DNA from 3 places in the Superficieibacter sp. BNK-5 genome. Region 2 is predicted to be linked to each of the others. Evidence: predicted binding sites of a transcription regulator. Region 2 holds the regulator's gene; each other region holds the start of a gene.
The links. The regulator CRP, encoded in region 2, controls carbon source genes, mostly activating them, when cyclic AMP is high. The targets are predictions, from matches to a motif close to ATGTGANNNNNNTCACAT.

Region 1: a site for CRP is predicted at 4,561-4,578, ahead of ACMGGS_RS17755 (iron-containing alcohol dehydrogenase). Genes of this name have one in related genera too.
Region 3: a site for CRP is predicted at 4,246-4,263, ahead of focA (formate transporter FocA). Genes of this name have one in related genera too.

The regions. Positions count from the first base shown of each region.
Region 1 covers NZ_CP179893.1:3,711,984-3,722,097, reverse strand. Annotated here, with positions in the region: gene ACMGGS_RS17770 (MFS transporter) at 30-1,349, opposite strand; gene ACMGGS_RS17765 (phosphoglycerate dehydrogenase) at 1,414-2,364, opposite strand; gene ACMGGS_RS17760 (dihydrodipicolinate synthase family protein) at 2,417-3,298, opposite strand; gene ACMGGS_RS17755 (iron-containing alcohol dehydrogenase) at 3,315-4,460, opposite strand; gene dtnK (D-threonate kinase) at 4,637-5,884, shown strand; gene ACMGGS_RS17745 (D-threonate 4-phosphate dehydrogenase) at 5,877-6,863, shown strand; gene ACMGGS_RS17740 (DeoR/GlpR family DNA-binding transcription regulator) at 6,865-7,626, shown strand; gene ACMGGS_RS17735 (L-lactate dehydrogenase) at 7,638-8,582, opposite strand; gene ptrR (putrescine utilization regulator PtrR) at 8,677-9,546, opposite strand; gene sad (succinate-semialdehyde dehydrogenase) at 9,653-10,114, shown strand, end outside.
Region 2 covers NZ_CP179893.1:1,827,334-1,837,447, reverse strand. Annotated here, with positions in the region: gene ACMGGS_RS08740 (triphosphoribosyl-dephospho-CoA synthase) at 1-41, opposite strand, end outside; gene mdcA (malonate decarboxylase subunit alpha) at 41-1,696, opposite strand; gene ACMGGS_RS08730 (nicotinate phosphoribosyltransferase) at 2,027-3,517, opposite strand; gene prs (ribose-phosphate diphosphokinase) at 3,530-4,390, opposite strand; gene ACMGGS_RS08720 (NUDIX hydrolase) at 4,589-5,308, shown strand; gene ACMGGS_RS08715 (hydrolase) at 5,390-6,406, shown strand; gene ACMGGS_RS08710 (YheU family protein) at 6,408-6,626, shown strand; gene ACMGGS_RS08705 (phosphoribulokinase) at 6,653-7,522, shown strand; gene ACMGGS_RS08700 (OsmC family protein) at 7,719-8,123, opposite strand; gene crp (cAMP-activated global transcriptional regulator CRP) at 8,431-9,063, shown strand; gene ACMGGS_RS08690 (YccS/YhfK family putative transporter) at 9,108-10,114, shown strand, end outside.
Region 3 covers NZ_CP179893.1:3,160,387-3,170,500, forward strand. Annotated here, with positions in the region: gene ACMGGS_RS15140 (MFS transporter) at 1-22, shown strand, start outside; gene pflA (pyruvate formate lyase 1-activating protein) at 63-803, opposite strand; gene pflB (formate C-acetyltransferase) at 996-3,278, opposite strand; gene focA (formate transporter FocA) at 3,330-4,187, opposite strand; gene ycaO (30S ribosomal protein S12 methylthiotransferase accessory factor YcaO) at 4,587-6,353, opposite strand; gene ACMGGS_RS15165 (DUF421 domain-containing protein) at 6,492-7,181, shown strand; gene serC (3-phosphoserine/phosphohydroxythreonine transaminase) at 7,363-8,451, shown strand; gene aroA (3-phosphoshikimate 1-carboxyvinyltransferase) at 8,525-9,808, shown strand; gene ACMGGS_RS15180 (M48 family metallopeptidase) at 9,948-10,114, shown strand, end outside.

The sequences.
Region 1 (10,114 bases), 1.9 Mb from region 2:
GGCCCGGCAGCGACGCCGGGCTATAATGACTAATGTTGTTGAACGGTTGCTAAATCAGCTGTTTTTGGAGCATCTACAACAATTGGCTCGACCTTACCCATTAAGAAGAGATAGTTCAGGATCCCCACTACCACCAGTACGGCTGAGAACACCAATGCCCAGGTAAACGATCCCGTTGCCGCCACGATGGCACCGGTAATAATCGGTCCTACTGCACCGCCCATGTTTGACACGGTATTTTGTAAACCTGCCACGATGGAAACACTGTTTTTGGGCGCAACATCACCCGGTAAGGCCCAGACCTGAGAAGCGGCTACGGTCGTTCCTGATTTTGCCACGCAGAGCAAAAATACCGTCATAAATACCGAGTCGGTGAAAGGGGCAAATCCAATACATAGCGCCATCACTAAACCGAGCGTCAAAAACAATTTACGTGTGGCGGTCAGCGAGAGGAGTCGTTTATGAACAATACGGTCGGATGCCCAACCCGCCAGAACTTCAATTACCATGCCACATAACAACGGCAGGGCGGCGACCATCCCCATTTTTATGAAATCCATTCCCTTATCTTTAACCAGGTAAGTGGGTAGCCAGGTAATAAAAAAGTATGAAGTATAGTTAATGGTGAAGAAACCAATACACATTGCCCAAATATTCCGATAACGCAATAATTTGTACCAGCGCATAGGTAATACTGATTTATCACCATGCTTCTGGCGTTGCCCACCACGAATATGGTTAATTTCAGCCTGACTGATTTTTTTATGATCTTCAGGATTTTCCGCATAAATAAAATACCATGCAATAACCCACAGGAGCCCGACGCTACCGATGATTAAAAAAGTGAGTCGCCAGTCAAACTGATAGATCATCCAGACGATCAGTGGCATAGCAATAGCACCGCCAAACTTAGAGGCGCTATCGAACAGACCAGAAACGGTTGCGCGCTCCCTGTCCGGGAACCAGCGTGCAGCGATACCCGCATTACTGGGATAGGCAGCGGCTTCACCCACGCCCAGCGCAAGACGCAGCGCCAGCAGTGATTTAAACCCGGTCGCCAGACCCATCATTGATGTCGCGATAGACCACCAGGCTACCGCCAGCCCAAGCCCTTTTTTCTGCCCAAAGCGATCGGCAAACCACCCGGCAGGGATTTGCAATAATGAATAAGACCAGAAGAACGCAGCCATAATAAACCCCATCATTTCGGGGTCCAGAGACAGTTCATCTATAAGATGTGGGGCAGCGGCAGATAATACCGTACGGTCGATATAATTGATGGCAATAGCAAGCCACATTAACCCGGCGATCCACCAGCGAATACGTGTTTTATCAGTTATATTATTCATATATCTGGCTCATAAGTAGAGGTTCGTTGTTGTAGGGCAGTAATAAAAGAGGTCCGCCATTATTTTATAGTGAGTTCATGATATTAACGGGTCGCTGCTTGTGAATGATGCAGCTAATAATATTATTGACGCAGAGCTCACTAATGTTACTTATCGCTCCGTCGGTATAACCCGCAATATGGGCTGTGGGCAAAAAATTAGCCAGGGAAAATAACGGATGGTTCTCGCAGGGCTCCTGCATAAAAACATCACATGCCGCACCCGCGATAACATGGGTGGTGAGCGCCTGATAAAGCGCCTCTTCATTGACAACGCCGCCCCGCGATACATTGATTAAAAAGGCGCTCTTCTTCAGACTTTGTAACCGGGCCATATCGAATAAATCTTTGGTCTCTGCGGTTAACGGGGTATGTAGCGTTATGAAATCGCTGGCCTCGCAAAGGGTATCCAGCGACACATATTCAATATTATTTTCCTGCGCGAATTCGGTATCCTGCCAGGCGTCACACGCCAGAATGCGCATGTTAAACCCGCGCGCACGCAAAGCGACTTGTTTACCAATGTTGCCTAATCCAACGATGCCAATCGTCTTACCATAGACATCGGTGGCAAAAATCCGAGGCCAGTGGCCCGCACGAGTTTCCTGTACCGCCTGAGTCAGTTGTCTGGCGCAACCCAGTACCAGTGAAAACGCAAAATCAGCGACGGCATGTTTATTGGCATTCGGTACGTTAGTCACATAGATGCCGCGCTTGTGTGTGGCGTCAAGATCGATATTGTCCACGCCAACGCCGTGCTTACATACGATTTTGAGCTGGGGAGCAAATGCAAGCATGGCATCATTGATTTCTGTAAATGCCACTATCATGGCAACGGCATCGGCCAGATGTGGCTGAAGCATACTCAACGTGGCATCGGCAGGTAAGCAAATTAGCTCCAGATCGGCATCCTGCAAGGTGGCCAGCGGACGTGCGTCATATTTAGCGAATGAAGGTGAAGTACAAATAACTTTCATAATTCGATCCTCTGGTTATAGCGGCCGGATATGCCGCTACAGGGTTTAATTACTACAGCCAGCGATGAACAATTTGCTTAATCTGCTCAAGTTGAGTGGTGCTAAAATGCACCGCATAGCGACTATTGCCTACATCATGTCCCATAAGCTGTAGCGCTTTTTTCACCGCAGCGGGCGAAAAAGCCACTTTATACAGTTCGGTGCGTAGCCCCGTAACGCTTTCCTGTGCCTGATGTGAACCAGCAACATCGCCCGCTTTAAAACGTGACCAGATAGCATTAATTTCGCCTGGCGCGACGTTTGCCAGCCCGGAAATACAGGCAGAACAGCCGTCAACGAATCCCTGATGTATTAATGAGTCCGGTCCATTCAACACATCAAAACCATCAATATCTTTTACCGCATCCAGAAAGTTGCTCAGGCTTTCATAACTGCCCGCGCTGTCCTTAATACCAATAATATTGGGATGGCTGGCGAGAGTGCGCACCGTTTGTGGCTCAAGGGTGTTTCCGGTACGTGCCGGGATGTTATATAAAAAGATCGGGACGCTGAGGGCATCAGCCACGTCGGTGTAGTGAGCGATCAACTCGTCCTGTTTTAACGGCACGAACCAGGGAGTGATCACCGAGACGGCATCCACGCCCAGTTTTGCAATCTGTTTACCCAGGCGAATGGTCTCACGAGTAGAGATTTCACCAATATGGGCAACCACGCTGGCGCGGCCTGCAACCTCATCAACACAGGTTTCGGCAACGGTCACTTTTTCTCGCTCATTGAGAACAAAAAACTCACCGTTGGTGCCGCCGCAGAAAATGCCATTCCCGGCATCAAGCTGCCTGTTTACCTGCTGACGTAGCGCCGGGGGATTCACTGCACCATCACCATCAAAGGGGGTGACAATAGCGGTCAAAACACCTTCAATTTTCTTATTCATTATTCTCTCCTCAAGGTTAAGTCGCGGGAAACAGACGTTGATAAATGGCCTGGACCTCCGCATGGGTAACTGAACAGGGGGCGTTATTCATCAGACGTTTGACATTAAGCGCGGCGTCACTCAGCGCCGGAATGTCGTTACGGGGGACCCCCAGGGCTTCGAGATTGTCTGGCAGACCGAGGCGTTTCACGAGCGCGGCCAGATAGTCCACCAGTGCAAAAGATTTTTCTTCCGCAGAGAGCGTCCGGTCAGCGCGGGGGAGTAAATCCCAGACCTGTGCAAATTTATCGACTGCATACGCACGAACCACGCTCATGCAGGGTGCGAGCAGGATCGCATTCGCCACCCCGTGCGGCAGGTGGTATTTACCCCCCAGCGGATAGGAATGCGCATGGACCAGGTGCGTACCCGCATGGGTAATTGAGACGCCGCCGTAATAGGAGGCCCACAGCATTTCCAGTTTCGCCGTCAGGTTGCCCGGCTCATTAACGGACGTTTCCAGATAGCGCAGGAGTTTAGCCAGACCGGTAAGTGCCGCATTATCACTCACCGGATTCGCCACGGTAGCCGTGAAGCATTCAAGCAAATGACATAACGCATCAATGCCGGTAGAAGCGGCGATATGCGAAGGCATGCTGGTCGTCAACTCCGGGATGAGCGCCACATAATCCGGCAGCAGAACCGGAGAGATGATCCCGACCTTCGTGTCCTGTTCAGGGATCGCCAGAATCGCATTCGGCGTGGCTTCTGAGCCGGTCCCCGCCGTTGTTGGGATGAGCAGAGAGCATATGCGCTGTTGTGGCTTCTCCCCAGCAAGTAGCGCTTCAATAGTGTGTTCATCAGGGTGGCAAAGCACCGAAAACAGTTTGGCTACATCCAGAACGCTGCCGCCGCCAATCCCCACCACAATATCGATGTGCTTATTTTCAAGTGAGGCAAGAAGGGCAATAACATCATGCTGGCTGGGCTCCGCAGGAACGTTGTCAATGACCTGCACCTGGCGATGCTTTTCATGCAGGAGGGCGTTAATGCGTTGGGCTGCCTCCAGCCTGACAATGTTGCTATCGGTGATCAGCAAAACCCTCTGTTTTCCTTCCAGCAACGGTTCAAGCGCGTTAAATGCGCCTGCACCGCTGATTAATGTACTGTTAATGGTAAGCAAAGCTTTTCTCCTGTTTTGATGCGGGTGATTGAAGTCAATCACTTTGTTTCATCACAGCGACGACGTGCCGAAGATTTTAGCGTCACAGGCAAATTAAATAAATTGATCTTGCTCACATTTAATCAAATGTGATTGAATATAATCATAACGAGCATAAATAAGAGTAAGGGGAGCTGATGCGTTCTTTCACGACCAACGTTCTGGTGCTGGCGGATGACTTTACAGGGGCTAATGATGCGGGGGTCAGTCTGGCAGAGGCGGGGGCAACGGTAGAGGTGGTCTTCGCCGCTCCTGACGCCACCGACGCGCAGGTACTTATCGTTAATAGCGATAGCAGGGCATTAGCGCCTGACGAGGCCGCACGCCGGATCACCTCGCTGCTTCACCGCGTGCTGAATACGTTTCACGCGGACTGGAATGTCAAAAAGATTGACTCCACCCTGCGTGGCAATATCGGGGCAGAGATTGATGCCATGATGAACGCCATCGGTACATCTCTGGCGATCCTGACACCTGCTTATCCTGCTGCCGGTCGTATTACCCGACGCGGGCAGTGCCTGGTCAGCGGTGTCCCCGTCGCAGAAACCGAGTTTGCCACCGATCCGAAAACGCCGGTGGTAACCTCAGACCTTACCGCTCTGGTGCATTTACAGAGCGAAATAACGTGCACGCTGCTGACGGCCAGCGATCTTACCGACTGGCTCGCCAGTCACACCGTAGCAGCACATTCGCGTCATTTGCTGGTGGTGGATGCGGAAACCGACAGTGACCTCGATGCTATTGTCCGTGCGGTCAGCGGCTACAGGTTACGCCCTTTGTTGATCGGCTCGGGAGGGTTATGCGATGCGCTGGTTCGTAACCTGCGTACACCCGTAACAGGCAATTTGCTGGCCGTCGTCGGTTCAATGAGCGAAATCGCGCAAAAACAGATTGCACGGCTGGCGGATCATCCGGGAATGGTGCGACTGGTGATCACCCCTCAGGATGCGATACGGGGCGATATCCATGACGTCGCACGGCAGGCCATCGCGGCATTACAGAACAATCATCACTGCATTATTCAAACCAGCGTTGATGCTGATTCACGAGAATACGTCGGCGTGTTATGTGCCGATCTCAATATGACCCGTGCCGAACTGGGGGCGCGAATCTGTACCTTTCTGGGGACGCTGACCCGGGAGATCACTCAAGGTCAGGTCCCTGGCGGTCTCTATCTTTCCGGCGGCGATGTCGCTATCGCGGTGGCGCGAGCACACGGTGCGACGGGCTTTCGCATTCAGGGGCGTCTGGCGGGGTGTGTGCCCTGGGGACAATTTACCGGTTGTGATCTGCCCTGTCGGGTGATGACCAAGGCGGGAGGTTTTGGTGATGAAACCACGCTACTGAACATTTTGCATTTTATTGAGGAGAAACTGAGTGACTAACATTATTGCGGTAACGATGGGTGACCCGGCGGGTATTGGACCAGAAATTATTATTAAATCTTTAACGGAAGGCGAGCTGTCTGGCGCACCGGTGGTGGTGATTGGCTGCGCGCAACTTCTGCGACGTATTCTGGCGATGAATATCACCGGCAGCGCCGAATTACGGATCATCAGCCAGGTCTCTCAGGCCCGTTTTGCGCCAAGGGTCATCAACGTGCTGGATGAACAGCTGGCCGATCCCGACGGGTTACAGCCAGGCCGGGTTCAGGTACAGGCAGGGGATCTGGCGTATCGCTGCGTAAAACGTGCCACCGCGCTGGCCCTAGGGGGTGAAGTGAGCGCCATTGCCACTGCCCCCCTGAATAAAGAGGCATTACATCTCGCCGGGCATCACTATCCAGGGCATACCGAACTGCTGGCTCATCTCACCAATAGTAAAGATTATGCGATGGTGCTCTATACCGACACACTCAAAGTGATCCATATCACGACGCATATCTCGCTACGTAAGTTCCTGGATACGCTCAGCCAGGAGCGCGTGAAGACTGTAATCAATGTGGCCGATAAATTTCTTCGGCGCGTAGGGTTCACCCAGCCGCGTATTGCGGTGGCTGGCGTCAATCCCCATGCCGGAGAAAATGGTCTGTTTGGCGATGAAGAGGTCCGTATTCTGACGCCCGCCATTGAAAGCATCAAAGCGCAGGGGATAAACGTTACCGGCCCGTGCCCGCCGGATACAGTCTTTATGCAATGCAATGAAGGAATGTACGATATGGTCGTGGCGATGTATCACGATCAGGGGCATATCCCCTTAAAATTACTAGGCTTTTATGATGGCGTGAATATCACTGCCGGACTGCCGTTTATTCGAACGTCGGCAGACCACGGTACGGCATTCGATATTGCCTGGACAGGTAAAGCCAAGTCTGAGAGCATGGCGATCTCAATCCAGTTAGCCATGAAAATCGCCAGGGAATAACATGAAGGGATATAATCGGTTAGAGCAAATTATGGACTACCTGAAAGGCCATAATCTGGTCACGGTCGATCAGCTGGTGGCGGCGACCTCCGCGTCTCCGGCTACCATTCGTCGCGATCTGATTAAACTCGATCAGGAAGGCGTTATCAGCCGCACGCACGGCGGCGTGACGCTTAACCGATTTATCCCTGCACAGCCGACCACGCTTGAAAAATCCCAGCGAAATCTCGCTGAAAAACATTCTATCGCCAGTACGGCTGCGGCGTTTATCAGGGCGGGAGATTCCGTAGTGCTGGATGCCGGAACCACGATGATTGAACTGGCACGTCAAATCACCCATTTACCGTTACGGGTAATCACCAGCGATCTGCACATCGCCCTTTTTCTGTCTGAATTTAAACAAATTGAAGTGACGATTATCGGCGGGCGTATTGATGATACCAGCCAGTCCTGCATTGGCGACCATGGGCGTAAACTACTGCAAAATATCTGGCCGGACGTTGCCTTTGTCAGTTGTAACGGCTGGGATCTGGAGAAAGGCGTGACCTCGCCCACGGAAGAGAAGGCGGCGCTCAAACGCGATCTCATTGCCAATGCCCGGCGAAAAGTGCTGCTGGCGGACAGCTCGAAATATGGCGCGTGGTCGTTGTTTAACATCGCGCACCTGGATTCTCTGACCGATATCGTGACCGATCAACACCTTGATGAGATGGCGCGCAGGCAGTTAGCCGGGATTGCCCCCCGGCTTACGATTGCAGAATAACCCGATGATTTTCACGGCAGGCGGGCGATATTCGCTTTAATCACGCTGGCCGAGTGGCGGAATTTTTCCAGCTCATCGTCGGCAAGATGTAACTCAATAATCTGCTGTACGCCGTTTTGCGCCAGCACAGCCGGCACGCCAATCGCGACATCGCTTACCCCATACTCGCCGTCCAGAATGCAGGATATCGCCAGCGCACGATGGCTACCGGTAAAGATATTGCGACAAATTTCAGCAATGGTCCCGGCGATGCCGTATTCCGTACAGCCTTTACCGGCATAAATTTCGAAACCCAGTTTACGGACTTTCTCTGCCAGTATCCTCCGGTCGAGCGTTTTGCCGGTATGCCGCTGATAAACGTCGCTAATCGGTGAACCATACACGGAAGAGTGTGACCAGACCGGGAACTGAGTATCGCCATGCTCACCGAGAATAAAGGCATCAATACTCTGTGCGCCAATATCGAGGTGCTGTGCCAGCGTACGGCGTAAGCGGGTGGTATCCAGCCAGACGCCGGTCCCGATCACCTGACTTCTCGGCAGGCCGGAAAGTTTCCAAACCTGCCAGGTAATGATATCGCAGGGATTGGTGGCGATAAGAAAGATACCGTTAAAGCCGCCTGCCATCATTTGCGGGACGATACTTTTCACAATTTTTGCCGTATTAGTCAGCTCATCGAGACGCGTCTGTCCTGGTTTCAGTGCGCCGCCAGAGACGGTAATGACGGCGATATCGACATCCGCACAATCGCTGGCGTCGCGCGTGGAAATGGTCATCATGCCAGGCATATAAGCGGCTGCATCGCTGAGATCCTGGACATGGCCTTCGACCAGCGCCTTATTCAGATCGACTAAAATCAGCTCTTCACAAATTGACTGATTCAACAGGGCATAGGCGGCAGAGGCGCCGACATTGCCCGATCCAATAATCATCACTTTACGTGCTTTGGTGTTCATGGTTAATCCGTTTAACGTGAGAACAAAAAAGTAACCTACTGCCGGAACCGGCATCAACGCAACATTCTGCGTTATCTATATGATAATCCTATGGCTACACTTCTGGTAACGTCTCTTTTACCATCTCAATAAAGGCCTCCAGTGAACGCGTCATTCCGCCGCGACGCCATACCAGCCAGGTGGTCAGCCAGCGCCAGTTTTCCGCCAGCGGCCAGGCGGCTACCTGATGGCTACCTGGCATGGTCTCCAGCATTGAACGCGGGATCAACGCCAGGCCCGCGCCGGCGATCACGCAGGCCAGCATTCCGTGATAGGACTCCATCTCATGGATCCTGCCCGGCGTGGCCTGGTCGGCGTGAAACCAGTTCTCAAAATGACGCCGGTACGAACAGTTAGCGCGGAAGGCATAAATATTGACGCCATTAACGTCCCTGGCACGCGCGATGGGGGCGTGACCGTCGGGGGCGACAATCATCATCTCTTCCTGATAAACCGGCATCCCCTCCAGCGCCGGGTGGACAACAGGCCCATCCACAAACGCCGCGCTCAGTGTGCCAGCCAGTACGCCATCAAGCATGGTTCCTGAGGGACCGGTCGCCAGATCAAACTGGATTTTCGGGTAACGTTGAGTGTACTGCGCAAGCGTGGCCGGAATGCGCACGGCGGCGGTGCTCTCCAGCGAACCCAGCGAGAACAGACCCTGCGGCTCCTCACCGGCGATCACCCGGCGAGCCTCGTCCACCAGAGCGAGAATTTGCTGGCTGTAGCGCAAAAAACTGTGCCCGGCGGGCGAAAGACGTAAACGCTGATTCTCACGGATAAACAGCTCGACGCCGAGATCGGCTTCCAGTTGGCGAATACGGGTTGTCAGGTTTGACGGCACACGATGCACCTGCTGCGCCGCCTGAGTAATGCTGCCCGTACGGGCGACCGCATTAAACATTTCAAGCTGGGTTAAATCCATGGCTTTCTCATTTCGTGAATGGAATGGTCAGTATTATTCATTTTCCAGAAAGGAGTGAGTGTAGCAGAATAGTATCCTGCAAAGACATTCACGAAGAGAGAACCGCATGACGTCATCTGTAAATGAAGCCGTTTGTGTTAATCCGGCTAACGGCCACACCATCACTTCTCTGCCGTGGGCAACACGCGAGCAGGTAGAGAAGGCCATTGAGCAAGCCTCGCAAGGCTACCGCCAGTGGCGCGCCTATACCGTCAATGAACGGGCGGCAAAACTGCGCGAGCTGGGCGCTGCTCTGCGTGGACGAGGCGAAGAGATGGCGCAATCGATCTGCCGTGAAATGGGCAAACCGATTGTGCAGGCACGCGCCGAGGTGAACAAATCGGCCGATTTGTGTGACTGGTACGCTGAGCATGGTCCGGCGATGCTGGGCACTGAATCAACGCAGGTTGCTGGCGGTCAGGCGGTCATCGAATACCGCCCACTGGGGCCGGTACTGGCGGTCATGCCGTGGAACTTCCCTCTCTGGCAGGTGTTGCGTGGGGCGGTGCCGATCCTGCTGGCGGGCAAC
Region 2 (10,114 bases):
TCGGCACCGCCTTCAACCTGGATCCGGGGCAGAAGTTTCATTACCAGCTCCGGAATTTCGCAGGTGGGTTGTAGAGACCGCCGGACCATTCAACCAGATCCGATACGCTACCGGCCGCCAGCAGAGAACGGGTGGCGTCGGTGCGACGAATCCCCATATCTTCCGGGTAAACCACTTTTCCACTCTGCCGCAGTGCGGCAACGCGTTTAGCGTCCACGCCCAGCCCGATGTCGGTGATACCGGCAACCGCCGCAACCATTGCGCGACGTTCTTCAAGGCTTTCGGCACGATAGAGATAGGCGATACCCTCTTCGGTCAGGACATGGGTCACGTCGTCGCCGTAGATCATCACCGGAGCCAGCGGCATCCCGGAAGTTTTCGCCACCTCAATGGCATCGAGTTTTTCGACGAAGGTTGGTTTCACGCCGGCCTGGAAGGTCTCGACCATCTGGACGACCAGTTTTTTCCCGCGCTGCATTGGGTCTGGTTCGGTGATCATATTCAGCCATGCCGGGGTGGCATGACGACGACCGTGCGGATCGTGGCCCATATTCGGCGCACCACCGAAGCCGGAAAGGCGACCACGGGTCACGGTTGAGGAGTTAGCGTAACCATCGACCTGCAAAGTAGAGCCGATAAACATATCGACCGCATACTGACCGGCCAGCTGGCAGAAGGCGCGGTTAGAACGCATGGAGCCATCAGCCCCGGTAAAGAACACGTCCGGACGGGCGCGGATATACTCTTCCATCCCCAGTTCGCCGCCGAAGCAGTGCACGCTCTCCACCCAGCCGCTTTCAATGGCCGGGATCAGCGTCGGATGCGGGTTCAGGGTCCAGTGTTTGCAGATTTTGCCTTTCAGGCCGAGCTGTTCGCCGTAGGTCGGCAGCAGCAGTTCGATAGCAGCGGTATTAAAGCCGATGCCGTGGTTCAGCGACTGCACCTGATGCTCCGCGTAGATACCCTTGATCGCCATCATCGCCATCAGGATGTGTTCCTGTTTGATCAGGCGCGGGTCGCGGGTAAACAGCGGTTCGATAAAGAACGGTTTGTCGGCGACCACCACGTAGTCAATCCACGAACCGGGGATATCAACACGCGGCAGGTCACACTCGTCATCGACCAGTTCGTTAACCTGGGCGATAACAATGCCATCATGGAACGCGGCCGCTTCAACTAATGCAGGGGTATCTTCGGTGCTCGCCCCCGTATAGAGGTTGCCTTTACGGTCAGCTTTAAAACCAGCAATGAGCGCCACGTTCGGCGAGAGATCGACATACAGACGGGAGTAAAGCTCAATGTACGTATGGATAGCGCCGATTTCCAGCAGGCCATCTTCCAGCAGCTGCGAGATGCGCAGGCTTTGCGTCCCGGAGAAGGAAAAGTCCAGCTTGCGGGCGATACCTTTTTCAAAGATATCCAGATGCTCGCTGCGCCCGACGCTTGGCATAATCATGTGCAGGTCGTGCACAATCTGCGGGTTGACCTCAGCCAGCATGCGGGACAAGAAATCAGCCTGCTTCTGGTTGTTCCCCTCAAGAACCACGCGGTCACCCGGCGCGATCAGTTTTTCCAGCATCGCGGTGAGATCTGCGGTTGGCAGTACCTTACCCTGCACGGGTACGGAAGCCAGACGCCGCTGTTTTTCAGTGCGGCGGGTATTCCAGACGCGTGCTGGCGTTTGCCCAGATAACATTATGAACCTCCTGATTCAGCAATCAGTTTGATTGGCTTAACACTGAGAAGAGTCTGGGCTTTGGTGAGAAATGCATCAATTAAGCGGCGGGCAGAATCATTAGCCTGAGAGTAATGATTAGAATTGACGTTATGTGATGGGGATCAATTTAGATTGGGAAAAATGGATTTAATGGATGGCGGCGTCAGGCGCGGTAAGCCAGGCAATGGCGCACCGCCTGCCCGGTGGCGCTGCGCTTACCGGGCCTACAATAAGCGTAACATTTTGATATGTAGGATCAAACGTAGGCCGGGTAAGGCGAAGCCGCCACCCGGCATGTCATGTGGAGAGTTAGCCCTGTGCCGCCAGACGCTGACGGATCTGTTCAAAATGTTCGCGGTTAAAAAGCTTACCGTCGAGGAAACGGGTTTTCAACTCGCCTTCCTGTTCCTGTTCCCAGGTTTGCTCGTCATGAAGCACCAGCTCTCCCTGCGCATCACGTTCAACGCGCAGCAGGCCGCGGGCGGAACGTTTCATACCGTTATCGGTTTTCGGTTCTTTAAAAATGGTGCGCCCTTCGCCGTTTACCTGTCCCCAGGTGGCTTTCATCGCAAAACCGAAGGTATCACGCGTGTTGTACTGGTAGGTGAAGGAGCCGATGCCAAACACCACGTTAGAGCTGGCAAAACCTTTTGCTTCCAGACGGCGCAGGATCTCATTGGCCCGCTCAAGGGTAATGGAATCGCCGTAAATCAGTCCCACGTGCGGGTCGAGGACTTTATACCCTTTCTCATTCACCGTGCCGCCAAAAATCTCCCACAGCACTTCCACCGACCCTTTTTCTTCCGGGCTACGCTCGGCACGCGTATCGTCATCAGCCCCGGTGCCACAAAGAATATCTACCGGGTCGCCGCTGTCAGGACGAAATACCACGCGCCCTTCGCGGCTCATAATCAACGACTTCAGTTCGCGGGTATATTCGGTCAGCACGCGCCAGTAGTCCCAGGTATCCGAAACGATTGAAACGAATCCCTGCGGGTAGAGGTCGGCAATCAGACGACGAAACGTCTCAATCTCGCCTTCATGCTGGCCCATACACATCACGCTGTGTTCCGTCGCCGGGATGCTGGCACCGATAAAGTACTCTTCGCCTTCGGTGTAGTAATCCCGCGCATACAAAATAGACGGAATGCTGTCGGTGCCTTTAAAGCTCAGCAGATGGCCGCTGCCCGCCTGCATGGTGTCCTGTAAACCGGCCATCCCACGGAAAGAAAAGTCGTGGCACTGAAAATCCAGGTGCGAAAGATCGCTACAGGTTTTTGCCGCCCATTTTTCGCAAATCTTGCGGTAGTGGTGCGCGATAGTGGCATTGGTCGACGTTTTCCACAGCTCTGCGGAGAGCACCGTTTCCAGATAGTTCACCAGCCAGAACGCATCGTCGCGGGTGTTGGTGATCGTCAGGACTGGCACCTTCATCGGCACTTTGCTGCCTTCATCCAGCGCTTTAATGTGCAGCGGAAGATAACCTGTGCGGTGCAGGGTACGAATGTGATCCACCGCCACCGCGTCGCGCCCAAGATAGCTGTCCATCACCTGTTTGTATTCATTCACGACCTCATCTTCCGGACGGGAGAAAAAGGCATCGTTAAACAGATCGACCAGGAACCACTGCATAAAGCCCTGTAAACCGAAAAATACCAGCTTGCCATCGGCAAGCGGAGACTGAAAAAAGCGATCGCTGCGCGGCGTAAAGTTGGAGTAAACCTTCGTGGTGCCCTGCGGATACTGCACGCGGTGCGAAACTTTGTAGCCATCGATAGCCAGAATGGGATTCATTTTCATGATGTTTCTCCGTTAAGCGCCGTAAATAGCAGCGATATCAATCAGTTCAAGGTTCGGGTGCGCAAGCGCGGGTGAAGTAAACGAGGTGGTGGTATAAATTGCGTCGATACCGTTTGAAAGCAGATTTTCCACACCTTTAGAAAAGATACCGTGCGTGACGTACAGGCTGACGCTGCGAGCGCCTGCATCGCGCAGGACCTGGGCGGAGCCAATAAACGTCCCTCCGGCATCACACAAGTCATCAACAATCAGCACATCCCTGCCCCTCACATCACCGGAAACCAGCGCGAAACCGGTGAGATTGCCGCTCGCCACATCGCGCTTTTTCGTTAATACCGCGTATTCAGATGCCCCTGTCGCTCTGGCAACCGCGTCGATTTTTTTCAACGCGCCCGCATCCGGGGCGACCAGCATTAGTGCCTGCTGCTGAAACTGACGTGCCAGTGTGGGGCTATGCAGCAGACAAATTTCCTGCGGGATAGCGACAAAATTATCAATCGCTGCCCCCGCTGCATCGCTGTGCGGGTCGAGCACCTTAACTTTATCGAAACCCAGGGTATTGAGTTGACGGGCAAAAACCTTCAGTGCAAAGCTGTCGCCTGCGACCATATGACGGTCCTGACGCGCCCACGGCAGCCACGGAAGCTCAAGGTGGCTGACCAGCACATCGGTAACATGGCGCACGGCGTCAACCAGTTGGGCCAGCAACATGAAATCATTCATATCACGCATGGCGGCGGCACGAACACGCATCAACTGCGCGCGTTCTGGCAGTTTGCCTGTCACCTTCAGCCATACCGCACCGTCAGGGAAAATGCCGGTTGTTAAGGCAATCTCTTGATTATCAATGAATAACTGCAACCGTTTTTCCATTTTCTTGCCCTCTCAATTAATTAATGTCCCTGTGACAATTTAATAATGTCCCTAAGACATATATTATGCAAGTTATTTTTTGAACAAAAAGCAAAATAACGTTAATTGCCTGATAACAGAAATAAAAAAAGCGTATGTTTTGTGCAGGCCCGGGCTGGTAAACTGGGATTTTCCTGCCACGGTGAACGGCCACGACAAATGACGACAGAAGCGGAATACCTGAAAAATTACGACGCCAGCCGTTTTCCTTCGCCGCTGGTAACGGTCGACAGCGTGCTTTTTACCCTCCATCAGGGCGAACTTTGTGTGCTGCTGGTGGAGCGAGCCAGCCAGCCGCAACAGGGCTGCTGGGGATTACCGGGGGGGTTTATTGATATTGCCCGCGATACCTCCACACGTGATACGGCGTTGCGCAAGCTGACGGAAAAAACGGGGGTGCTGCCATCGTGGCTGGAACAACTCGATACCTTTTCCGGCCCGGATCGCGACCCGCGCGGCTGGAGCCTGACGGTAAGCTGGTTTGCGCTGATATCATGGGTGGACTGTGCGCCGCATATCGAGACCGTCAGCGATGCGAAATGGATCCCGGTGCAGGCGCTTCCCCGCTATGAACTGGCGTTTGATCATGCCGCGATTGTGCAGGCGGGTCTGCATCGCCTGCGGCAGAAGACTATGTATTCGCTGCTGCCCGTCTATTGTTTGCCTGAAAATTTTACCCACGCGCAGCTCCAGGAAGCGACGGAGATCATTCTCGGCCAGCCGATCCAGCGCAAAAGCCTGATCCGCCGTATTGAGGCGTCGGGTATGCTGGAGGAGACCGGCGAGAGCATCGCCACTGGCGCACGTAAAGCCCGATTATGGCGGCGCAAGCCCGGCGTGGATATTCATCTTTTTTCCCGCAATTTGCTGGCTGAATAATGACTACCACGTTAAATGCATAAACCGCACTAATAATTACGGGTTATAGTACGGCGCAATTTCCTTAAACTATCCTCTGTCATGGCTCAAATTTCATCTGAACAACCGCTCGTCGGACAAGACGATATGCACTCTTTTCACCCCATGCCGGGGGCGCGCAATCCGCATCTGCAAACCATGCTGCCGCGCCTGCTGCGTCGCCGGGTGCAGTTCACGCCGGTGTGGCAACGTCTCGATCTGCCGGACGGTGATTTCGTCGATCTGGCGTGGAGCGAAGATCCGCAGCAGGCCAGGCATAAGCCCCGGCTGGTGGTTTTTCATGGGCTGGAGGGCAGCCTGCATAGCCCCTATGCGCACGGCCTGATTCACGCGGCGAAAGCGCGCGGCTGGCTTGGCGTGGTGATGCATTTCCGTGGCTGTAGCGGTGAGCCAAATCGTCTGAACCGTATCTATCATTCGGGAGAAACCGAGGACGGCACCTGGTTTTTGCACTGGCTGAAGCGCGAGTTCGGCAATGTCCCTACCGCAGCGGTGGGTTACTCGCTGGGGGGCAACATGCTGGCGTGCCTGCTGGCAAAAGAAGGCAGTAACGCACCGCTTGACGCGGCAGCGATTGTCTCCGCCCCCTTTGTGCTGGAAGCGTGCAGCTATCACATGGAGAAAGGCTTTTCCCGCGTCTATCAGCGCTACCTGCTGAACCTGCTGAAAGGGAATGCGACCCGGAAACTGAAGGCGTATCCCGGCACGCTGCCGATTGAACTGGCCCAGCTAAAGCAGGTACGCCGCCTGCGCGAGTTTGATGATTTAATCACCGCGCGTATTCATGGTTTTGCCGACGCTATCGACTATTATCGTCAGTGCAGCGCGATGCCGTTGCTCAATCAGATCGCCAAACCGACGCTGATCATCCATGCTAAAGACGATCCGTTTATGGATCATCACGTTATCCCCGATCCCGACACCTTACCGCCACAGGTAGAGTATCAGCTCACCGAGCATGGCGGGCACGTCGGATTTGTGGGTGGCACGCTGCGGCGTCCGGAAATGTGGCTGGAAAAACGCATTCCCGACTGGCTGACAACATACCTCGGAGCCTAATATGATTATTCCCTGGCAGGATCTCGCCCCTGAAACGCTCGACAGCCTGATCGAAAGCTTTGTCTTGCGTGAAGGCACTGATTATGGTGAACATGAGCGTTCGCTCGAGCAAAAAGTCGCCGACGTTAAACATCAGCTTAAAACGGGTGACGCCGTGCTGGTGTGGTCTGAGCTGCATGAGACGGTCAACATCATGCCTCGCAAGCAGTTTCGCGACTAAATTTACTGATTACTCAGGGAGTTGCTATGTCTGCCAAACATCCGGTGATTGCGGTAACGGGTTCCAGCGGTGCGGGAACCACCACCACCAGTCTCGCCTTCCGTAAGATTTTTTCCCAGCTCAACCTGCATGCGGCGGAAGTTGAAGGGGATAGCTTTCATCGCTATACCCGCCCGGAAATGGACATGGCGATCCGCAAGGCGCGCGATCTGGGTCGGCATATCAGCTACTTCGGCCCCGAGGCCAACGACTTTGGTCTGCTGGAACATACGTTTACTGAATATGGTCATTCCGGCACAGGCCAGGCGCGAAAGTATCTGCATACCTATGACGAAGCCGTGCCGTGGAACCAGGTGCCGGGCACGTTTACCCCGTGGCAACCGCTGCCGGAACCGACCGACGTCCTGTTTTATGAGGGATTGCACGGCGGCGTGGTCACTCCGCAGCACGATGTTGCACGCCATGTCGATTTGCTGGTGGGCGTAGTACCGATTGTTAACCTCGAATGGATCCAGAAGTTAATTCGCGATACCAGCGAGCGCGGACACTCCCGCGAGGCGGTGATGGACTCGGTGGTGCGCTCAATGGAAGATTACATCAACTTCATTACGCCGCAGTTTTCGCGCACGCATATTAACTTTCAGCGGGTGCCGACCGTCGATACCTCCAACCCGTTCGCCGCGAAAGGCATCCCGTCACTGGATGAAAGCTTTGTCGTCATTCATTTTCGCAATCTGGAAGGGATCGATTTCCCGTGGCTGCTGGCGATGCTTCAGGGATCGTTTATTTCCCACATCAATACATTAGTGGTGCCCGGCGGGAAAATGGGGCTGGCGATGGAACTGATTATGCTGCCGCTGGTGCAACGGCTGATGGAAGGCAAAAAAATAGAATAGCGAAAGAGTGGCTGGCGGCGTGCCCTTTGCCCGGCGGCGCTGCGCTTGCGCGGGCCTGTGGATTGCGATTAAAGTGTTGATATTGATGGTTTTCGTAGGCCGGGTAAGGCGAAGCCGCCACCCGGCATAACAACGATGCGGCTGCCCGCGCTATACCGCAAACGCGGGCAACATAATAACAAGGTGGACGTTAACCCTACCCTGCAACCACCTCATACGAATGGGTAATATTCACCGCTTTACCCAGCATCAACGCCACTGAACAATATTTCTCCGCAGAGAGATCGACTGCCCGGGCTACCGCCGCATCTTTCAGGTCATTGCCGGTAACGATAAAGTGCAAATTGATATGGGTAAATAAACGCGGGGCTTCTTCACGGCGTTCAGACGTCAGTTTCACCTCGCAGTTTGTCACCGCCTGACGCCCTTTTTGCAGGATCGACACCACATCAATCGCGCTGCATCCTCCTGCGGCCATCAGCACCATCTCCATCGGGCTGGGCGCTTTATCACCGGAGTTACCATCCATCAAAATCTGGTGCCCGGAGGCCGACTCACCCAGAAACGTTAACCCCTCTACCCATTTCACTCGCGCTTGCATAACATCCACTCCAGTGTCGCCATTTTCTTCACAGATTACGCGTACATAACAATTCTCGCAACGGAAGGCGACCTGCGTCATGCTGAAGCGAGACACCAGGAGACAGGCGGCAAAAGCTATGCTAAAACAGACGGGATGCTACAGTGATATATTGACTTTGCGCATACATAGATGCAAAGGACATCAGATTAACGGCTGCGGAGCATACCGACAGTCAGCTTCCCGCCCGAGGGAAGAAAACGATTGCAACCCCGGAGGCAACGTCGTTTAGCCGCCGGAGATAGCTTATAACAGAGGATAACCGCGCATGGTGCTTGGCAAACCACAAACAGACCCGACTCTCGAATGGTTCTTGTCTCATTGCCACATTCATAAGTACCCATCGAAGAGCACGCTGATTCACCAGGGTGAAAAGGCGGAGACGCTGTATTACATCGTCAAAGGCTCCGTGGCAGTGCTGATTAAAGATGAGGAAGGGAAAGAGATGATCCTTTCTTACCTCAACCAGGGCGATTTTATCGGTGAACTGGGCCTGTTCGAAGAGGGCCAGGAACGTAGCGCCTGGGTGCGTGCAAAAACCGCCTGTGAAGTCGCGGAAATTTCCTATAAAAAATTCCGTCAGTTGATCCAGGTGAATCCGGATATCCTGATGCGTCTTTCCGCACAGATGGCGCGTCGCTTGCAAGTGACGTCTGAAAAAGTGGGCAACCTTGCCTTCCTCGACGTCACCGGTCGTATCGCGCAGACGCTGCTTAACCTGGCTAAACAGCCGGACGCTATGACCCACCCGGACGGTATGCAGATCAAAATCACCCGCCAGGAGATCGGCCAGATCGTCGGTTGCTCTCGTGAAACGGTAGGCCGCATCCTGAAAATGCTGGAAGATCAGAGTCTGATCTCCGCGCACGGTAAAACTATCGTCGTTTACGGCACTCGCTAAGCTCGACACCCGGCGCATTCACTGCAATGCGCCGATAAACTTCTATGTGGCGCAGGCTTATCTATCACCCGGAAGTGAACTACGCACTACGTCAAACGCTGGTGTTGTGTTTGCCCGTGGCTACAGGTCTGATTATCGGCCAGCTCCAGTACGGTCTGTTATTTTCCCTGGTTCCCGCCTGCTGCAATATTGCCGGTCTTGATACGCCGCATAAGCGGTTTTTTAAACGTCTTATTATTGGCGGTTCGCTGTTTGCCGGCAGTAGCCTGGCCGTACAGATCCTCCTGGCACAAGATGCGCCGCTACCGCTGGTCCTGACCGCGTTGGCACTGATACTCGGCGTTACGGCAGAAATCAGCCCTCTCCACGCACGCCTGCTTCCCGCTTCGTTAATTGCCGCTATATTTACTCTCAGCCTGGCCGGTTCAGTGCCGGTATGGGAGCCGATGCTCTTGTATGCCACAGGCACGCTCTGGTATGGCCTTTTCAACTGGTTCTGGTTCTGGCTATGGCGCGAACAGCCGTTGCGCGAATCGCTAAGCCTGCTTTACCGTCAGCTGGCGGACTACTGCGAGGCCAAATACAGCCTGCTGACCCAGCACGCCGATCCGGAAAAAGCGCTGCCGCCACTGCTGGCGCGTCAGCAAAAGACGGTGGATCTCATCACCCAGTGCTATCAGCAGTTGTATATGCTGTCGGAAAAGAAACATCACAATTACAAACGGCTGCGCTGGATGTTCCAGATGGCGCTGGATTTGCAGGAGCATATCTCCGTCAGCCTCCACCAGCCGGAAGAGGTGCAAAAGCTGGTGGAGCAAAGCCACGCGGAAGCGGTGATCCGCTGGAATGCGCAAACCGTGGCCGCTCGCCTGCGCGTGATGGCCGACGATATTCTCTATCACCACTATTCCGGGCGCTTCAACATGGAGAAGCAGATTGGCGCGCTGGAGAAGATCGCCCGGCAGAATCCGGATAATCCCGTCGGCCAGTTTTGCGCATGGCATTTCAGCCGCATCGCCCGCGTGCTGAAAACGCTGCGTCCGCTTTATCC
Region 3 (10,114 bases), 1.3 Mb from region 2:
GACGCCAGTGGCTCACGTCTGATAGTGCTTCCTGCCGGTTAACGCCGGCAGGATACCATTCCTTAATACATCACCTTATGACCGTACTGCTCAAGAATACCCTTGACGCGTTCCATGGTCTCTTTTTTTGGTGGATGTACGCCGTCAAGTTTATATTCCTCGCCCATCGCCACCCATTTGTGTTTACCCAGCTCGTGATACGGCAGCATTTCGATTTTCTCGACGTTGCCCATATCGCGGGTAAATTCGCCCAAACGGTGCGCAGAGTCATCATCATCTGACCAGCCGGGAACCACGACGTAACGGATCCACACCTTGATGCCTTTATTAGCAATGTATTTGGCAAACTCCAGCGTGCGATGATTGGACACTCCGACCAGATTCTGATGGATCTCATCGTTCATCTGTTTCAGATCCAGCATCACTAAATCGGTCACTTCCAGCAGCTCATCAATCACGGGATCATAACGACGGACGAAGCCATTAGTGTCGAGGCAGGTATGAATACCTTCTTTCTTACAGGCGCGGAACCAGTCACGGACAAACTCAGCCTGTAAAATGGCTTCACCGCCGGATGCGGTAACGCCGCCGCCGGAAGCATTCATAAAGTGGCGATAGGTCACCACCTCTTTCATCAGCTCTTCTACGGTCACTTCTTTGCCGCCGTGGGTATCCCACGTATCACGGTTGTGGCAATACAGGCAGCGCATCAGGCAACCCTGGAAGAAGGTAATAAAACGGATGCCCGGGCCATCAACGGTGCCACAGGATTCAAAGGAGTGAATGCGACCAATTACTGACATTGCGGTGGTTTCTCCAGCTTTGGCCTTCCTGGCCTGTGAGTGCACAACTCGCTAAGGTTGTGTCGGGTCTGTTTTGACGGTTACCCATTGAGTATAGATAACTGGCGAACCAGACTTCGGGTGTTAAAAAGGCCCCACTACTGTGGAGCCTTTATTTTACGCTTTTTTAATCGTGATTTCAGTCAAAACCCATTACATGGTCTGAGTGAAGGTACGAGTAATAACGTCCTGCTGCTGTTCTTTGGTCAGGGAGTTAAAGCGTACTGCGTAGCCAGATACACGGATGGTCAGCTGCGGATATTTTTCCGGGTTTTCCATCGCATCAAGCAGCATTTCACGGTTCATCACGTTCACGTTCAGGTGCTGACCACCTTCGATGGACGCTTCATGATGGAAGTAACCATCCATCAGGCCAGCCAGGTTGGTTTTACGAACTTCGTCGTCTTTACCCAGAGCGTTAGGAACGATAGAGAAGGTGTAAGAGATACCATCTTTAGCGTAAGCAAACGGCAGTTTAGCAACGGAAGTCAGAGAGGCAACAGCACCTTTCTGGTCACGACCGTGCATCGGGTTAGCACCTGGTCCGAACGGCGCGCCAGCACGACGACCGTCTGGGGTATTACCGGTTTTCTTACCATACACCACGTTAGAGGTGATGGTCAGAACAGACTGAGTCGGGATAGCGTTGCGGTAAGTGGTCAGTTTCTGAATTTTCTTCATGAAACGTTCTACCAGGTCAACCGCCATGTCATCTACGCGAGAATCGTTGTTACCAAACTGCGGGTATTCACCGTCGATTTTGAAGTCGATAGCCAGACCGTCTTCGTCACGAATCGGGGTTACTTTCGCATATTTGATAGCAGACAGGGAGTCAGCTGCGACAGACAGACCCGCGATACCACACGCCATGGTGCGGATAACGTCACGGTCATGCAGCGCCATCAGAGAGGCTTCGTAGCTGTATTTGTCGTGCATGTAGTGAATCACGTTCAGCGCGGTGACATACTGCTTAGCCAGCCAGTCCATGAAGTGATCCATACGATCCATCACTTCGTCGAAGTTCAGAACGTCGCCTTTGATCGGTTCAGATTTCGGACCAACCTGCATTTTCAGTTTTTCATCAACGCCGCCGTTGATAGCGTACAGCATGGTTTTCGCCAGGTTTGCACGCGCACCGAAGAACTGCATTTGTTTACCAACGATCATCGGGCTTACGCAGCACGCGATAGCATAGTCATCGTTGTTAAAGTCAGGACGCATCAGATCATCGTTCTCATATTGCAGAGAAGAGGTATCGATGGAAACTTTAGCCGCATATTTTTTGAAGTTCAGCGGCAGTTTTTCAGACCACAGGATAGTGATGTTCGGTTCCGGAGACGGCCCCATGGTGTACAGGGTGTTCAGGAAACGGAAGCTGTTTTTGGTTACCAGAGTACGGCCATCTACGCCCATACCGGCGATGGATTCTGTTGCCCAGATCGGGTCACCAGAGAACAGTTCATCATATTCCGGGGTACGCAGGAAGCGAACCATACGCAGTTTCATGACCAGGTGGTCAACCATTTCCTGCGCTTCTTGCTCGGTGATTTTGCCTGCTTTCAGGTCACGTTCAATGAACACGTCCAGGAAGGTCGCGGTACGACCGAAGGACATTGCTGCGCCGTTCTGAGACTTAACAGCGGCCAGGTAGCCGAAGTAGGTCCACTGAATAGCTTCCTGAGCAGAGGTAGCCGGACCAGAGATGTCGCAGCCATATTTTGCTGCCATTTCTTTGATCTGACCCAGAGCGCGATGCTGGTCAGCGATTTCTTCACGCAGACGGATGGTGGCTTCCAGGTTTACGCCGTTTTCCATGTCAGATTGCAGAGACAGGAACTGTGCGTATTTGTCTTTCATCAGGAAGTCGATACCGTACAGCGCAACGCGACGGTAGTCACCGATGATACGGCCACGGCCATAGGCATCCGGCAGACCAGTCAGAACACCGGATTTACGGCAGTTCAGAATGTCTTTGGTATAAACATCGAAAACGCCCTGGTTGTGGGTTTTACGATATTCAGTAAAGATTTTTTTCAGTGATGGGTCCAGCTCGCGGTTGTACGCTTTGCAAGAACCTTCAACCATTTTGATGCCGCCGAACGGGATAATCGCACGTTTCAGCGGCGCTTCGGTTTGCAGACCAACGATTTTCTCAAGCTGTTTGTTGATGTAACCAGCGTCGTGAGAGGTAATAGTGGAGGCAACAGAAGTGTCGAAATCAACAGGCGCGTGAGTACGGTTTTCCTGTTTTACGCCTTCCATTACGCTGTCCCACAGCTTGGTGGTAGCTTCAGTTGCGCCAGCCAGGAAAGACTCGTCACCCTCGTAAGGAGTGTAGTTTTTCTGGATGAAGTCACGGACGTTTACTTCATTCTGCCAGTCACCTTTCGCAAAACCTTCCCAGGCTGTGGCTAACTTTTCATTAAGCTCGGACATTGTAATACCTACCTTCTTAAGTGGACTTTTTATTTACGCCTGGAACAATCATTAATGATGATCGTTACCACGCAGGTAAATGACCCAGTATGTCAACCCAACTAACAAACCGCCGCCGATAATATTCCCGATAGTCACGGGGATCAGGTTATCAGTGATAAAGTTCATAATAGTCAGGTGAGAAAAATTGTCCGGAGAGGAACCGACCGCGGTCCAGAATTCCGGGCTGGCGAAATGACGTATTACGATACCCATTGGGATCATAAACATATTCGCGATGCTGTGCTCAAAGCCGCTGGCAACGAACATAGCGACCGGCAAAATCATGATGAGCGCTTTATCTGTCAGGCTACGACCCGAGTAGCTCATCCAGACGGCAAGACAGACCATCAGGTTTGCCAGAATGCCGAGGCAGACGGCCTCAACAAAGGTATGATGCATTTTGTGGTCGGCGGTTTGCAGGACGTTAAGCCCCCAGCCACCGTTGGCGGTCATGTACTCGCCAGAAAGCCACATCAAAAGTACAAACAGCAGTGCACCGATCAGGTTGCCGACGTAAACGTTCAGCCAATTGCGACCCAGTTGACCCCAGGTGATACGACCGCTGGCTTTCGCCACCACAATCAGTACCGTTGACGTAAACAGATCAGCTCCGCAGATAACGCAAAGAATCAGGCCCAGTGAAAAGCAGATGCCGCCTACCAGTTTCGCCATACCAAACGGCATGGAGGCGGTACCTGTGGTGGCAGTAATGTAGAAAACAAAAGCAATGGAGATAAACACGCCCGCAGTAATTGCCAGGAAAAACGTGGTCATCGGTTGTTTCGTTGCTTTGTAGACACCCGCTTCTTCAGCCACTTTGGCCATTGCTGCAGGAAGTATTAGATCAAAAGGGTTGTCAGCTTTCACACTAACTCTCTCTTTATTAAGTCGGCGACGAGATACTAACAAAGCATTATAGAAGAGAATTTGATGTAGATCATATCTCGCCTGGCTTATAGGCCTTCATAGTGTATGGTTTTACAGCTATTTAGGGGTAAAGTATTGATTATCTGAATAAAAATAAATTTTAAAAATTATAAATTGTGTTGAATTTTTTTATGGCCTCATCAGTGAGCGGTTAATTAAAATGGAGTATTTACTATATAAAGTTACATTAAGGAAAAGATAAACTTAATAAAATTTACTCACATTTAACTTTAACATTACATTTTCAGGTTAATACGCAAAATATAAAAAAACGGAGCGGTAAATGCGCTCCGTAATATAACGCAGACTCAGTTGTAAGCCTATGGTTTGCGCGGTTATTTAGCCCTGGTGTGACCAGAAAGCCGCTTTCGCTCTCTGTAGCTTCTCATAGGCTTTTAACAGTGACTGATGAGCCGGGAAGGCGGTCAGGTCACTGTCAACCGCCTGCAAACCGTAGAATGCAGACTCACCGCTTAAGGCGGCGCTGGCGGCTTCTACCGCATCGGCACCGTACATCCGTACAAAGGCGTTCAGGTACTGCAACGGCTCGCGTTCATCTTCCTGGGTCAGCAGCAGCAGGGTTTGCAGGCAACGATAGTAGTTAGCCCGCTCGGCGCTGAAAACAGAGGCGTTAAATTCCATGGTCCATTCGGTCCAGATCAGCGCCTGCTCGGTGTCGCCACCGGCCAGCGCCAGCATCGCTTTAAGCTCGCCAATACGCAACGTATACCAGCCGTTATTGCTGCCTGTCGCCAGGCCCAACAATTCGCGCACGCGGGTAAAATCGTCATGACCTTCTTCATCAAGCTGGGCGATCAGGTTGAGATAATCTTCTTTGTCCCAGTTGCTGTCCGGCAGCGCCAGAATCGTGTCGCGCAGATGGCTGCCCATGCTGTTGTTCGCCATCCATAAATCTTCAGCCGGATAGATATCGGACATGCCCGGTACGATAATGCGGCAGGCGTAGACGCTGAGGTGTTCGTAATCGGCGATGTAGACCTCTTTGTCTTCTTTCCTGAAGATAGCCATCAGGGTCGCGAACTCTTCTTCAGTGGTGCCAGCAAAGCTCCAGTCCACAAACGGATAATCAGCGTCCTGCTTGAACAGGTCCCAGGAGATAAGGCCGCTGGAGTCAATGAAGTGGGTTTCCAGATTGGTATGCTCGGCCACTTCTTCATCATCAAAGGTTGGTGGCGTGAAGACATCGAGATCTTTCAGGCCACGACCCTGTAACAGTTCAGTGACGGTACGCTCCAGCGCCACGCCAAAATCAGGATGCGCGCCGAAAGAGGCAAAGCAGGTACCATTTGCCGGATTAAACAGCACAACGCAAATCACCGGATAGTGGCCGCCCAGCGAGCCGTCATAGGCGAAAATCGGGAAACCTTCCGCTTCCAGTGTCGCAATGGCTTCTACAACGCCCGGATATCGGGCCAGCACTTCGGATGGAATTTCCGGCAGGCTGATCGATTCGGCGATGATACGGTTTTTGATATGACGCTCAAAAACTTCCGACAGCCCCTGGACGCGCGCTTCATTGGCCGTATTACCCGCAGACATGCCGTTGGAAACGTACAGGTTGCCGATGATGTTCATCGGGATATACACGGTCTGATTGTCAGATTGACGAGTGAAAGGCAGGGCGCAGATCCCGCGATCTTCATTACCGGATTGCAGGTCAATCAGCATCCCGGCGCTCAGATCGTTTTCCGGATCGTAAAACGCGCGCAGACGGGCATCGAGGATCCCTTCCGGCAGCTCGTCATTTTCCGGCAGCGGGAACCATTTTTCATTCGGATAATGCACGAACGGGCCATTGGCAATGGTGTCGCCCAGCCAGAAATCGGCGAAGAAGTAGTTTGTTGACAGACGTTCGAAATACTCACCCAGCGCAGAGGCCAGCGCCGCTTTTTTGGTGGCGCCTTTTCCGTTAGTGAAGCACAGGGCGCATTCTGTATCGCGGATATGCACAGACCAGACGTTAGGGACAGGATTCAGCCAGGAAGCTTCTTCAATATCGAAGCCGAGGTCCTGCAGTTTTTGCTGGAAGCGAGCGATGGAATCTTCCAGAGCGGCGTCTTTGCCGGGGATGAAGGTTTGGGTCATGTCATTCACTTTTATTGTACGCAAAGCGCGCAATGATACGGGTTTTAACTGACCGGCGCTATCTTCCCGGCGTGCGGCGCGGAAATAAAAGTATTGGCTATGCTTATGGATAGTAACGTGCTGTTTGAGAATAAAAAAATGAAAGCATTTGATCTTCAACGTATGGCGCTGGATAAAGTGCCGCTTGAGTTCCTTGGGGAAGTGGCGCTGCGCAGTGTGTATACCTTCGTACTGGTATTCCTGTTTCTTAAGATAACCGGGCGGCGCGGCGTGCGGCAGATGTCGCTGTTTGAAGTGTTAATTATCCTGACGCTGGGTTCGGCTGCTGGCGACGTGGCGTTTTACGATGATGTGCCTCTGCTACCGGTACTGACCGTATTTATCACTCTTGGAGTATTGTACCGGCTGGTGATGTGGCTGATGTCGCACAGTGAAAAACTGGAGGATTTACTGGAGGGTAAACCCGTCATCTTTATTGAGGAGGGGCAGTTAGCATGGGAGAAAGTGAATGCCGCTAACCTGACTGAATTTGAATTTTTTATGGAATTGCGGATCAATAGCGTTGAGCAACTCGGGCAAATCAAACTGGCAATAATGGAAACTAACGGTCAGATAAGCGTTTACTACTATTCTGATGATGAGGTGAAACCGGGGCTTTCAATTCTGCCAGCAGGTATTGAGCGGTATACCACTGTACCCGATGATGGCGAATACGCCTGTAATAAATGCAGCGCGGTGTATGTAATGAAAGCGGGTGACCATCAGCTTTGTCCCCGGTGCGCGCATCCGGAATGGTCAAAAGCCAGCCGGGCAAAGCGGATCACCTGACAGCGATTTTGTCGGCCTTTATTCGTCAATACGATAGATTATATTGTGTGATAAAGAACACATTTTTACCCTGCAGTTGATTACCCGTTGCGACACGTGTCACTGAATGGTAAAACCGATATCCACAGGAATAACGTATACCCATTGCGGTGGGTAGATCTAAGCAGCGTGGTGAGAGGAAATGACTCAGGTCTTCAATTTTAGTTCAGGTCCGGCAATGATACCGGAAGCAGTGCTTAAACTGGCGCAACAGGAACTGTGCGACTGGCACGGTCTGGGAACGTCGGTCATGGAAATCAGCCACCGTGGTAAGGAATTTATCCAGGTCGCTGAAGAAGCAGAAAAGGATTTTCGCGAGCTGCTGAGCATTCCTTCAAACTACAAAGTGCTGTTCTGCCACGGTGGCGGGCGCGGTCAATTCGCTGGCGTGCCGCTGAATCTGTTGGGTGACAAAACCACTGCTGATTATGTTGATGCGGGATACTGGGCGGCGAGCGCAGTTAAAGAAGCAAACAAATACTGTACGCCAAACGTGATTGACGGCAAAGTGACGGTTGACGGACTGCGCGCCGTGAAACCCATGCGCGACTGGCAGCTTTCCGATAATGCAGCCTATCTGCACTACTGTCCTAACGAGACTATTGATGGCATTGCCATCGAAGAAACTCCCAATTTTGGTAACGACATTGTGGTCGCTGCCGACTTTTCTTCGACAATTCTTTCCCGTCCGCTGGATGTCAGCCGCTTCGGCGTGATCTACGCTGGCGCGCAGAAAAATATCGGCCCGGCAGGGCTGACGCTGGTGATCGTGCGTGAAGACCTGTTAGGTAAAGCGCATCAGTCTTGCCCTTCAATTCTTGATTACACCACTCTCAATGACAATGATTCTATGTTTAATACCCCGCCGACTTTCGCGTGGTATTTGTCCGGCCTGGTCTTCAAATGGCTGAAAGAGCAGGGGGGCGTCGAGGCGATGGATAAGATCAACCAGCAAAAGGCTGATCTGCTGTATAGCACGATCGATCACAGTGATTTCTATCGTAACGACGTGGCAAAAGCTAACCGTTCCCGCATGAATGTGCCGTTCCAGCTGGCAGACAGCACGCTGGATAAACTCTTCCTTGAAGAGTCTCTGGCGGCCGGTCTGCATGCGCTGAAAGGACACCGCGTCGTCGGCGGCATGCGCGCCTCAATTTATAACGCGATGCCGTTAGCCGGTGTCAAAGCGCTGACCGATTTTATGACCGACTTCGAACGTCGCCACGGTTAATTACCCGTTTCATTCTTCCCCGCAGCCTGTCTGCGGGGCTTTATTTTGCTTTTGCTTCTGAGAGTTAAGCTTCATGGATTCCCTGACGTTACAACCCATCGCGCGCGTAGACGGTGTTATCAACCTGCCTGGATCAAAAAGTGTCTCTAACCGGGCGCTGCTGCTGGCTGCATTAGCCCAGGGCACCACGGTGCTGACGAATTTGCTGGACAGTGATGATGTCCGTCATATGCTGAATGCCCTGAGTGCGTTAGGCATTCATTACACCCTTTCCGCCGACCGCACCCGTTGCGAAATAATCGGCAATGCTGGCCCGCTACAGGCTGACGGCGATCTGGAACTGTTTCTCGGCAATGCGGGCACCGCTATGCGACCGCTGGCCGCCGCGCTGTGCCTGGGCAATGGTAATGTTGTGCTGACCGGCGAGCCACGGATGAAAGAGCGACCGATTGGTCATCTGGTCGATGCGCTGCGTCAGGGCGGGGCAGACATTACTTATCTGGAGCAGGAGAATTATCCACCGCTGCGTCTGCGCGGTGGCTTTACCGGCGGTCATGTAGAAGTGGACGGCAGCGTCTCCAGCCAGTTTCTGACGGCGTTACTGATGACCGCACCGCTCGCCGCACAGGATACGACCATCACCATCAAGGGCGACCTGGTGTCGAAACCCTACATTGATATCACCCTGAACCTGATGGAAACCTTTGGCGTTGAGATAGAAAACCAACGCTATCAGCGCTTTGTTGTGCGTGGCGGTCAGACGTATCGTTCGCCGGGTGAGTACCTCGTGGAAGGCGATGCCTCCTCTGCCTCGTATTTCCTCGCGGCGGCGGCGATAAAAGGCGGCACGATCAAAGTGACCGGCATCGGTCGTCACAGTGTCCAGGGCGATATTCGCTTTGCCGACGTGCTGGAAAAAATGGGCGCGGTGATTGACTGGGGCGATGATTTCATCAGCTGTACTCACCGTGAATTACACGGCATTGATATGGATATGAACCATATTCCCGATGCGGCGATGACCATTGCCACAGCGGCACTCTTTGCTCGCGGCACGACGACGTTGCGCAACATCTATAACTGGCGGGTGAAAGAGACCGATCGCCTGTTCGCGATGGCGACCGAACTGCGTAAAGTCGGGGCGGAAGTGGAAGAGGGCGAGGATTACATCCGTATCACTCCGCCCGCGCAGCTGCAGTTTGCCGAAATCGGCACTTATAACGATCACCGAATGGCGATGTGTTTCTCGCTGGTGGCCCTGTCAGATACGCCGGTGACGATTCTCGATCCGACATGTACTGCCAAAACCTTTCCTGACTACTTCGAGCAGCTTGCCCGCGTCAGTACCCCACAATAAATCCTCCTGAGCGCCGACACGTCGTCGGCGCTGTTATGTCCGTTTTCAAACTTTTTTGCTCTTACGGGTAATGCTATTTTTGTTGATGAATTTCTTATCGTTTTAGGGCGATTGTTATAAATATCAACGGAAGATTACTATGAAGAATAAAAAGCTATTGCTGGCGCTCACGCTGTCAACGCTTATGCTGGCCGGCTGTAAAAATGGTGTAGATGGCAACATGCTTGCCAGCTCGGGTATGTCAGCCTATAAAGCCGTGACGCTCAGCGATGCCGATGCAAAATCCATCGCCGATCAGGGCTGTAA